Regions from separate parts of the Micromonospora sp. NPDC049051 genome, predicted to be linked through region 1. Evidence: riboswitches for the same ligand, from Rfam matches in the RefSeq annotation. Region 1 holds a riboswitch; the other holds the start of a gene.
The links. Region 1 has a riboswitch for thiamine pyrophosphate ahead of ACGFIR_RS29875 (ECF transporter S component). Riboswitches for the same ligand answer to the same signal wherever they lie in the genome.
Positions count from the first base shown of each region.

Region 2: linked by a shared signal. The riboswitch ahead of thiE (thiamine phosphate synthase) and the one ahead of ACGFIR_RS29875 (ECF transporter S component) in region 1 are both predicted to bind thiamine pyrophosphate.

Region 1 covers NZ_JBICTL010000011.1:76,583-82,242, reverse strand. Annotated here, with positions in the region: gene ACGFIR_RS29895 (sugar isomerase domain-containing protein) at 1-402, opposite strand, end outside; gene ACGFIR_RS29890 (alpha/beta fold hydrolase) at 515-1,345, opposite strand; gene ACGFIR_RS29885 (TIGR03943 family putative permease subunit) at 1,399-2,160, opposite strand; gene ACGFIR_RS29880 (permease) at 2,157-3,158, opposite strand; TPP riboswitch at 3,337-3,442, shown strand; gene ACGFIR_RS29875 (ECF transporter S component) at 3,516-4,109, shown strand; gene ACGFIR_RS29870 (ABC transporter ATP-binding protein) at 4,224-5,639, shown strand.
Region 2 covers NZ_JBICTL010000004.1:373,452-379,111, reverse strand. Annotated here, with positions in the region: gene ACGFIR_RS18570 (thiazole synthase) at 1-528, opposite strand, end outside; gene thiS (sulfur carrier protein ThiS) at 533-733, opposite strand; gene thiO (glycine oxidase ThiO) at 724-2,022, opposite strand; gene thiE (thiamine phosphate synthase) at 2,016-2,642, opposite strand; TPP riboswitch at 2,637-2,745, opposite strand; gene ACGFIR_RS18550 (DUF559 domain-containing protein) at 2,868-3,905, shown strand; gene ACGFIR_RS18545 (aldo/keto reductase) at 4,052-5,014, opposite strand; gene ACGFIR_RS18540 (ABC-F family ATP-binding cassette domain-containing protein) at 5,078-5,660, opposite strand, start outside.

The DNA of each region.
Region 1 (5,660 bases):
CTTGACCAGCGACGCGAACTCCACCATCGCGCCGTTCACGCCGGAGTTGGAGGCGAGCACGAAGACGTCGCGTGCGCTGACGGGGGCCAGCTCGTAGAGGCGGTGCGCCACCGACGGGTCGCGCTCCAGCAGCGGCCCGAGCACGTCCGCCGGGGCGCCGCCGAGCAGCACCAGGTCCCGCAGGGCGATGCGGTTCGTCGGGACCAGCCCGCCGGCCCGCCCGGCGATCTCCATCGCCAGCGCCTCGGAGTGGCCCGTGCCGAACGCGTGGACCACGCCGTCGGCGCGTACCGCGTCGGCGATCAGGTCAGCGGCCTGCCCCACCGCCTCGCGCTGGCTCTCGGCCACCCGGTTCATCGTGGCGGTCACCACGGCCAGGAATTCCTCGGCGCTCACCGGCATGTTCGCTGCGTCCATTCGTAGCTCCGTCGAAGGTGGGGGCCCGGCGTCCACCGGGCGGTGTCGGGGGCGCTCGGACCGGGTCGTAAACCCGGGCGGGATCGCCTCGGGGCGGTCAGACCGGGTCGTGCACCCGGGCGAGGATCGCCTCGGCCAGTGGGGCGGGCGCCTCGTCGGGGATCCAGTGACTCACCCGGGGCAGCTCGACGAAGCGGTAGTCGGCCCGTACGTGCTCGCCGCACGCCTCGGCGGCGGTCCGGCCGATCGCGATGTCGCGACCGCTCCACACGTACGTGGTCGGCACCGTCACCGGGCCCGTGGCCGCCAGGTCCCGGCGGGACATGGCGCGGTACCAGTTCAGGGCGGCGGTCAGCGCGCCCGGCTCACGCATCGGGTCCGCGTACGCGGCCACCCGCGCGTCGTCACCGACCCCGTGCAGCATCCGGCGCAGCCCGGTCGCGTTCAGCGCCAGCAGCGCCCTCTCCGCCGTGCCCGGCTTGCGGAACACCGTCATGTACACCGAGCGCGCCTTCTGCCCCGCGTCCTCGGCCAGCGCCCAGGCCATCGCGGCGGGGTGCGGCACGGAGACGGCGGTCAGCGTACGGACCCGCTCGGGGTGCTGCGCCGCGACGGCCCAGGCCACGATCGCGCCCCAGTCGTGTCCCACCAGGTGCGCCGCGTCGACGCCCAGCGCGTCGAGTACGCCCACCGCGTCGGCGACCAGTTCCGGCAGCCGGTACGCTCCGACCGCCTCGGGCCGCGCGCCCGGCGAGTAGCCGCGCTGGTCCGGCGCGTACGTGCGCAGCCCGGCGGCGTGCAGCGCGGGCACCACGTCGTCGAACTCCCCGCCGTGCTGGGGGAAGCCGTGCAGCAGCAGGACGGGCGTGCCGCCCTCCGGTCCGCCGACGCGGACGTCGAACGTGCATCCCCGGGCCTCGATCCGCATGATCGTGAGCCTACCCACGGCCGCACCCGGCCGCCCGGGACCGAGGGCCGCCGTCACTCGTACTGTTGCCGGGGTACGGGCACCTGCCGCCAGGACTCCACGTCCAGGTAGGGGATCTCCGCGTCGTTGACCGGGTCCCGGGCGACGCGGTCGCTGTAGCGGCCGGTGGCCTCGATCCAGGTGTCGTCGGCGAGCCCGTCGGGGACCGCGCCGGTGAGGCCCAGCTTGACCGGTCGCCCGTCGGCGGCGCAGCAGGAGAGCACCATCCGGGCCAGCAGCGGCCGGCCGTCGGGGCCGGTGGTCACGAAGCCGGTCAGTTGGACCCGGCGGTCGCCGATCGAGGTGCCCCGGTCGAACAGGGCCCGGGAGGCGTAGTCGAGTACGGCGACGCGCACCGGGTCGCCGTCGGGCAGCGGCGGGTAGTCCGACGGCTGCTGCCGGGTGGCGACGACGGTGCCGGCCTGCCCGGCCGCGTACGAGCCCAGGGCCGGCGGGGCCACCAGCAGCAGGCCCAGCACGGGCAGGATCAGCAGCCAGCCGGCCCACGGCTCGCGATGCCCGTGCCCGTCGTGCCCGTCGCCGTCGTGCCCGTCATGGTCACCACGAGCGTCGTGGTCGACGGGCGTGCGCCGCAGGAGCGGGCTCAGCTCGTACCAGAGGGTCATGACCGCGGCGGCCACCAGCAGCAGGCCGGCGGCGACCAGGAAGGGTCGCAGCCCTTCCTTGACGTAGCGCAGGTGCAGGTCGGTGAGGCTGGCCCGGATCACCGCGCCGCCGAGCAGCAGCAGGACGACCGCCTGCGCCTGCCGGTTCACAGCAGCACCGCCCCGGCCGCGGCGGCCACCACGACGGCCACCGCGAAGGTGGTCGGGGCGAACCGCAGCGCGAACCGCCGGCCGAAGACCCCGGCCTGCATCGAGATGAGCTTGAGGTCGACCATCGGCCCCACCACCAGGAAGACCAGTCGGGAGGTCAGCGAGAACTGCGACAGCGACGCGGCGACGAAGGCGTCCGCCTCGGAGCAGAGGGAGAGCAGCACGGCGAGCGCGGCCAGCGCGAGCACCGACAGCACCGGCTCGTCGGCGAGGGTCTGCAACCAGCGCTCGGGCACCACGACGTTGATCGTGGCGGCGGCCGCAGCGCCGATCACCAGGAACCCGCCGGCGTGCGTGACGTCGTGCCGGACGGCCCCCCAGAACGCCCGCCCGCGCGAGCCGCCGTCGAGTTCCGGCCGGCGCGGCAGCCGGATCCAGTCGGCCCGGCCGAGACGCAGCCACAGCCAACCCATGACCATGGCGACGAGCAGGCTGGCGACGGCCCGGCCGAGGACCATCGCCGGGTCGTCGGGGAAGGCAACGGCGGTGGCGGTGAGCACGATCGGGTTGATCGCCGGGGCCGCGAGCAGGAACGCCAACGCGGCGGCCGGGGTGACCCCGCGCCGGATCAGCGACCCGGCGATCGGCACCGCGCCGCACTCGCAGCCCGGTAGCACCACGCCGGCCGCGCTGGCCACCGGCACCGCGAGCGCGGGGTGGCGCGGCAGCGCCCGGGCCCAGAACGACCGGGGTACGAAGACCGCGATCACCGCGGAGAGCAGCACGCCGAAGACGAGGAATGGCACCGCCTGCACCAGGACCGAGACGAAGACGGTGGTCCAGGTCTGCAACCGGGGCGCGGACAGGGCCCGGGCGACCGGCTCGCGGAAGACGAACAGCAGGATCAGCAGGCCGGCGAGCACCTCCACCGACCCGATCCGCCGGTCCGGGCCGCGCGGAGCCGCCGGCGTCTCCCCGCGTACGCCCGGGGCACCCACCCCGTCCGGCGCGCGGCGGTCAGCCTCGGATGTCACGTACGTGTCCCTCTGCCGGGTTCCCAGTGGCCGCCCGAGAGTACCGGGGGAACCGACAGCGTCGGTTCCCCCGCGTGGTGAGCAGCGCAGAGATCACCTTTGCTGGATGATCTTCGAAGGTGTTAGCGTCGGGCCACAACTTCACATCCGACAGGGGAGCGCACAGCGCTGAGAGTGCGGGCACCGCCCGCAGACCCTCGAACCTGATCTGGGTAATGCCAGCGCAGGGAGTTCGGTCGACCTCCAGCCGCGTCGACGTCCGGCACGTTCCGGGCGCGGCGTGCGTCTTCTCCTGGTTCTCGTTCGGGACTGGGAGCAATCATGCGAGACAACAACACCGCCACCCGGTGGCGTACCGTCGACGTCGTCGTCGCCGCGGTGATCGCGGTCGCCTTCGGCGTCATCTTCTGGGCGTGGGGCCTGCTGTGGCGGGCCGTCGACCCGGCGTTCGCGTTCTTCCCCGCCGGTCAGGCGATCATGTACGGCGTGTGGCTGGTCCCGGCCGTCCTCGGCGGCCTGGTGATCCGCAAGCCCGGGGCGGCCCTCTTCTGCGAGGCGGTGGCCGCGACGGTCTCCGCGCTGCTCGGCTCGGAGTGGGGCGGCGTCACCATCGTGCAGGGCCTGATCCAGGGGCTCGGCGCCGAACTGGCCTTCGCCGCGTTCCGGTACCGCTCGTTCCGGCTGCCCACCGCGCTGATCGCGGGCGCGCTGACCGGCCTCGGCGCGGCGCTGTTCGACTTCGTCGTCTGGAACAGCGAGACCGCCCTGGCCAGCTACCGCATCCCGTACGCCCTGCTCACCGTCGTCAGCGCCACGATCGTGGCGGGCGCCGGGGGCTGGGCCCTGACCCGTTCCCTGGCCACCACAGGCGCCCTGGACCGCTTCCCCGCCGCCCGCGACCGCACCCCGATCTAACCCCCACCCACCCGCACCGGCCGCGTTGATCATGAAGTTGTTGCCACGACACGCCGCGCCGAAGGACAACAACTTCATGATCAACGCCTGCGGGCGGGCAGGAAGGAGGACGGCGTGGGGGCGGTGACGCTGCGAGGGTTCGGGTGGCGGCACGCCGGACGTCGGGCGTGGGCCCTGCGCGGGGTCGATCTGCGCGTCGAGGCCGGCGAGCGGGTGCTGCTGCTCGGGCCCTCCGGGGCCGGCAAGAGCACGCTGCTCGCCGCGCTGGCCGGGCTGCTGCCCGAGGACTCGGGCGAGCAGGAGGGCAGCGTCGAGATCGACGGGCTCGACCCCCGCAAGGCCCGGGAGCGGGTGGGCATCGTCTTCCAGGACCCGGAGACCCAGCTCGTGATGGCCCGCAGCGGCGACGACGTGGCGTTCGGGCTGGAGAACCGCGGCACCCCCGCAGGGGAGATCTGGCCCCGCGTCGACGAGGCGCTCACGCGCGTCGGCTTCCCGTACCCCCGGGACCGCCCCACCGCCGCCCTCTCCGGCGGCGAGCAGCAGCGGCTCGCCCTGGCCGGGGTGCTGGCCCTGCGCCCCGGGTTGCTGCTGCTCGACGAGCCCACCGCCAACCTCGACCCCACCGGCGCGGCGCTGATCCGGGCGGCGGTGGCCGGCGCGCTGGACGCCGAGACCACGCTGATCCTGGTCGAGCACCGGGTCGCCGAGGCGCTGCCCCTGGTCGACCGGGTGGTCGTGCTCGAACCCGGCGGCGGCGTCCGCGCCGACGGCACGCCCGAGGCCGTCTTCGGCACGCACGGCGACGCGCTCGCCGCCGAGGGCGTCTGGGTGCCCGGGCGGCCCGTGCCGCCCCGCCACGCCACCGCGCCGGCCGGCGACGTGTTGCTCACCGCCGACCGGCTCGGCCTGCCGCCCCGGCTGGCCGCCGTCGATCTGACGGTACGCGCCGGCGAGGCGCTCGCCGTCGTCGGTCCCAACGGGGCCGGCAAGTCGACCCTCGCCCTGCTGCTCGGTGGCCTGCTCAGACCCGGAGCCGGCCGGGTCACGGCGACCACGGCACTGGCCGGCGGCGACGCCCGCACTCCCCCGCACCGCTGGCGCGCGCCCGCGCTGGCCCGCCGGATCGGGTCGGTCTTCCAGGACCCCGAGCACCAGTTCGTCACCAACACCGTCTTCGACGAGCTGGCTCTCGGCCCGCGCCGCACCGGCCAGCCCGAGGCGGCCGTACGCTCCACTGTCGACGACCTGCTGGGCCGGCTGCGGTTGGCGAAGCTCGCGGCGGCCAACCCGTACACCCTCTCCGGCGGGGAGGCGCGGCGGCTGAGCGTGGCGACCGCCCTGGCCACCGCGCCCCGCCTGCTCGTCTGCGACGAACCGACCTTCGGCCAGGACCGGCGCACCTGGCTGGAGCTGGTGGATCTCTTCGCCGAGCTGCGCGACGCCGGGCACGGCCTGGTCGCCGTCACCCACGATTCGGAGTTCGTCGCCGCCCTGGCGGATCGCCGCCTCACCCTGGAGCGCCCGTGATCAGCGACAGGACCGCCGCAC
Region 2 (5,660 bases), on a different contig from region 1:
GACGCCCTGCCGGATCAGCCGGATGTGGTGGGGATTCGACACGCCCAGGCCGGAGCCGATCGGCGCGCCCGCCGGCATCACCGCGGCACAGCCGACGTCGGCCAGCCGGCGTGCCAGGATCGGGTCGTCCGACGTGTACGGCAACACCACGAACCCGTCGGCGACGAGTTCCTCGGCGGCGCGCAGCAGTTCCACCCCGTCGGGCAGCAGCGTGCGCTCGTCGCCGATCACCTCCAGCTTCACCCAGTCCGTGCCGAACGCCTCCCGCGCCAGGTGCGCCACCTTGACCGCCTCGCCCGCCGTGTAGCAGCCGGCGGTGTTCGGCAGCAGCCGTACGCCGCAGCGGTCCAGCAGGTCCAGCAGCCCGCCGGCGGTGCCCGGGGCGGTGTCGACCCGGCGCAGGGCCAGGGTGACCAGTTCGGTGCCGGAGGCCCGGATCGCGTCCTCCAGCACACGCAGGTTGGCCGCGCCGCCGGTACCGAGGATCAGCCGGGACGTGAAGCTCACGCCGCCCAGGTCGAAGCTCACCGCGTCACCCGCCCTGCGCGGCGCTGAGCACCTCGACGCGGTCGCCGTCACGCAGCACGGTCGCCGGCCAGCCGGCACGCGGCACGACCTCCCCGTTGACCGCGACGGCGAGCCCACGCTGCTGGTCGGTGACCACCCGGACCAGGTCCGCCACGGTCGACCCGCCGGGCAGGCTGCGCCCCGTGCCGTTCACCGTCAGTTCCACGTGTGCTCCTCCTCGGGTACGGCCGGTCCGGCACCGGACCGGCTCTCGACGGCCGGGACGACAGGCCCGGCGACGACCCCCGGCCCGCCGGAAGGCGCCCGACCGACGCTGACGGCCGGGCCAGGCAAGGCGGCCGGACCGGGAGCGGCGGCCGGACCAGAGACAGCGGCCGGACCGGGCAAGGCGGCCGCGTCGGGGGCGGGTTCGGCGGGCTCGGGCGGCGCGAACCGGGCCGGGGTGAAGGGGGCGAGCAGCGGGTCCGCCGTCCCCGTGACGACCAGGTCGGCGATCAGGTCGGCGGTGACCGGCGTGAGCACGATGCCGTGCCGGTGGTGTCCGGTCGCGGCGAGCACGCCGGGCCGGCCCGGCAGCGGACCGAGGATCGGGGCGTTGTCGGGGGTGCCGGGGCGCAGGCCGGCGGCCGTCTCCACCAGGTCGTACTCGGCCAACTCGGGCAGCAGGTCGACGGCCGCGCGGAGCAGCCGCAGCACCGCCCCGGCGGAGACGTCGGTGTCGGCGCGCTCCTCGACGGTCGCGCCCACCACCACCTCCCCGTCCGCGCGGGGCACGAGATAGACGGGCTCGCCGTCGGCGTACCCCCGGATGACGTGCCGGAAGCCCGGCGCACCGCCGCCGGGCGCGCGGAGCCGGACCACCTGCCCCTTCACCGGTCGCACGGGCAGCCCCGTCAGGGCCGCCGCCCCGCAACCGGCCGCGACCACCGTGACCCGCGCGTCCACGTCGGACAGGGCGCGCACGACGGCGGGGACCAGCGTGGCGCCGGCCCGCTCGGCGGCCGCGCGCAGCGCCGGCACCAGCCGCCGCGGGTCGACCTGGTGGTCGGTGGCGGCGAGCGCGCCGCCGCGCACCCGGGGTGCCAGCGCCGGCTCGCGGTCCCGCAGCGCCGACGGGCGCAGCGGCGTCACCGGCAGTCCGATCCCCTGCTGGTACGCCCACAGCCGGCGCGCCTCGGCCAGGTCGTCGGCGGTCAGCCCGACCATCAGCGTGCCCTCGGTGCGGTAGCCGACGTCGACGCCGGTGGCGGCGGTCAGCTCGGCGGCGAAGGCGGGCCAGCGGGCGGCGGAGGCGGTCAGCAGCCCGGTCAGCTCGCGCTCGCCGAAGTACGCCTCGGCGACCGGGGCGAGCATCCCGGCGGCGACGTGGGACGCGCCGGTGCCCGGGGCGGGGTCGTGCACGACGACCCGCAGTCCGCGCTGCGCGCAGCGCCAGGCGATCGCCAGCCCGACCGGTCCCGCCCCCACCACGGCGACGTCCGGCCGGCTCAGCACCCCAGCGCTCCCAGCAGTTCCGCCGTCGCCCGCCCCGGATCCGCCGCCCCGGAGAGCGCCCCGACCACCGCCACCCCGTACGCCCCGGCGGCCAGCAGCGCGGGCACGTCGGCGGCGGTCACCCCGCCGATCGCGACGACCGGCACGTCCACGGCGGTGGCGACGGCGCTAACCCCCGCCGGGCCGATCGGTGCCGGCAGCCCCGACTTGGTGCTGGTGGCGTGGCAGGGGCCCACGCCCAGGTAGCTGGCCCCGGCGGCGACCGCCTCGGCGGCCGTCGCCGGCTCGCGGGCGGTGGCGCCGAGCACGGCCATCGGGCCGAGCACCCGGCGGGCCGCCGCGACCGGCAGGTCCTCCGCGCCGACGTGCCCACCGGCGGCACCCACCGCCAGCGCCACGTGCAGCCGGTCGTTCACGAGACAGGTGGCGCCGTATCGTGCGCAGAGCGCCACGACCCGGCAGGCCAGGTCGTACGCCTCCCGGTCGGTGGCGTCGTCGGTCATCCGGACCTGCACGACGAGTTCCGCGCGGGCCACCGGTAGGGCGGCCCGCAGCACGGCCAGCGGATCCCGCCCGGGTCGGGTGTCGGTGATGAGATGCAGTCGCCCGAGGGACGGCACGGCAACACTCCTCCCTGCGCCGGCATTACCCGGATCAGGTTCGACGGTCGGGGGCTGGCAGCCCCCCTCTCAGCCCGGTCCACCGGGCTCCCGTGGGTCACTTGCGGCTGTCACCGTACGACGGATCGCCGGATCCGCCAAGGTCGGAGCGCGGATCTCACACCGACAACCCGATCCCGGCGAGTGGGGCGGCGGGCGAGCACCTCGTCACGCCACGCTGTCCCGATGCCCTCAGCCGCCCGCGTACCGCCCGGCCTAGCCTTCCTGCCGTTCCGCGCCAGCGCCGCCGTCGCCGACGGACTCCTGACCCGCGCCATGCTGCGCGGGCCGTCCTGGCAACGCCTGCTACCCGATGTGTACGTGCATCGGGACGCGCTGCTCGCGCCAGATCATCGGCTCTGGTGCGATGCGGTGGCCCTGCTCCTGCCCTCCGGCGCCGCGATCGCCGGAAGGAGTGCCGCGTACCTCTGGGGCGTCGACCTGCTGGCCCGGGACGCGCCGGTCACCGTACTGGTACCACGCGCCGCGCGAATGCGACCCCATCCTCGTCTTCGGGTGACCCGATCCGTGGTGCCGGGTTCCGACCGCACGCGCTTCGGCGGCCTGCCCGTCACCACTGCCCTACGCACCGCCTTCGACCTGGGCCGCCAGGCCCCTCGGGACGAGGCTCTGGTCGCCGTGGACGCGTTGCTGCACCGCCGGGTGGTGAAGCTCGCCGCACTGCGCGCGTACGCCGACGCGCGGCACGGATGGCCCGGCCTGCCTCTGCTGCGGGAGATCCTGGCGCTGGCGGAGCCGCTGGCCGAGTCCCCGATGGAGACCCGTCTCCGGCTGCTCCTGCTCGACGCCGGGCTGCCCCCGCCCACACCGCAGCACGACGTGCTCGACGCCCGGGGACGGTTCGTCGGCCGGGTCGACCTGGCCTGGCCGGCCCTGCGCGTCGCGGTCGAGTACGACGGCGACCACCACCGGGAACGCGTCCACTTCCGGCAGGACGTCGCCCGGCTGAACGCGCTACGCGCGGCCGGCTGGATCGTCCTGCGCTTCACCGCCGACGACGTGCTCCGGAACCGAAACCGGACGGTACGCCTCGTCACGGCCGCCCTCCGCGAACGCGCCGACGAGTGGAACGCCAGGTCGGTCAACCGCCCCGGTGACAGCCGTGGCGTTCCACCGCCGGCAGATGTCCACACCGGCAGAGTGCCGTTACGCCCACCGCCGCCGCACACCCTCAACATCGACCAACTCGAACGGCAGTCATGACGGAGCCGACGGGAACGGGTGGAACACCAGGGCTGTCTCCCGGGGCGGGAAAGGTCCCTGATGTTCCACCCGTGGAAGCACCGCCTCCCGCCCGGGCACGGGCGGGGTGGGCGCGGGCGGCGGGCGCGGCAGCCAGCGCGGGTGGGTCAGAGGATGGCGCGCAGGGCGGCGAGGTCCTCGTCGGTGGGCTGCCAGGTGCCGGCCTCCGCGTTGGCGCGTACCTGCTCGGGCGTGGTGGCGCCGGCGATCACCGAGGTCACCGCCGGCTGCCCGGCCAGCCCGCCGATCGCCACCTGGAGCATCGACAGCCCCCGCTCGGCGGCGTACGCCTCGATGGCCTCGATCGTGTCCCAGTCGGCGGCGGCGAGGCGTTCGGCGTACCGGCCGCCACCGGCGAGGCGGCTGCCGGCGGGCGGGGCCTGGTCGCGCTTGTACTTGCCGGTGAGCAGCCCGTTGGCCAGCGGGAAGAACGGCAGCAGCCCGAGGCCGAACCGCTCGCACGCCGGCACCACCTCGGTCTCGACGGAGCGCTCCAGCAGGCTGTAGTGGTTCTGGGCGCTGATGAACCGGGACCGGCCGTTCGACGACGCCACCCAGTCGGCGTCGGCGATCTGCCAGCCGGCGAAGTTGGAGTTGCCCAGGTAGCGAACCTTGCCGGCGCGGACGAGGTCGTCGAGCGCGGCCAGGGTCTCGTCGATCGGGGTGCCCGGGTCGGGCTCGTGCATCTGGTACAGGTCGATGTGGTCGGTGCCGAGCCGACGCAGCGACGCCTCGACCGCCCGGGCGATGTAACGGCGCGCGCCCCGGGCGCCGAAGTCGGGACCGTTCATGCCGTGCATGTCCATCCCGAACTTGGTGGCCACCACCACGTCGTCGCGCCGGCCCTTGAGCGCCTGGCCCAGCAGTTCCTCGGAGCCGCCCTGGGGCTCGCCGTAGATGTCGGCGGTGTCGAAGAAGGTGATCCCCGCGTCGAGCGCGGCGTCGACCACCGCCCGGGTGCCGTCGAGGTCGAGCTTGCGGCCGAAGTTGTTGCAGCCGATGCCGACCACGGACACCACGAGCCCGGAGTCGCCCAACCGGCGGTAGGTCATCTCAGTCACGTGATCCACCCTATGCCCGCCGCCCGGGACACGCCGCCGACAGTGCGAAGGCGGTCGCCAGGTCGGCGGGGCTCACGCCACGTCCCAGACCGGTTCCGGGGTCTCCACCACCTCGTTGTCGCCCCGGAACAGCACGAACCGGTCGAAGGTCCGGGTGAACCAGCGATCGTGGGTCACCGCCACGACGGTTCCTTCGAACGCGGTCAGCCCGGCCTCCAGCGCCTCCGCCGACGCCAGGTCGAGGTTGTCGGTGGGCTCGTCGAGCAGCAGCAGCGTCGCGCCGGACAGCTCCAGCAGCAGCACCAGGAAGCGTGCCTGCTGACCGCCGGAGAGGGTGCCGAAGCGCTGGTCGCCCTGCGCCGCCAGCTCGTACCGGCTCAGTGCCGCCATCGCCGCGTGCCGGTCCATGCCGGCCCGGTGCTCGTCGCCCCGCCAGAGGATCTCGACGAGGGTCTTCGCCATCAGCTCCGGCCGGTCGTGGGTCTGCGAGAAGTGCCCGGGGCGTACCCGCGCGCCGAGCCGGGCCACCCCGTCGTGGGCCACCGGCGCGAGCGCGGCGGCGCCGTCGACCGGGCCGTTGGCGGGGTCGGGATCGGTGCCGCCCCGGGCCAGCAGCCGCAGGAAGTGCGACTTGCCGGTGCCGTTTGCGCCGAGC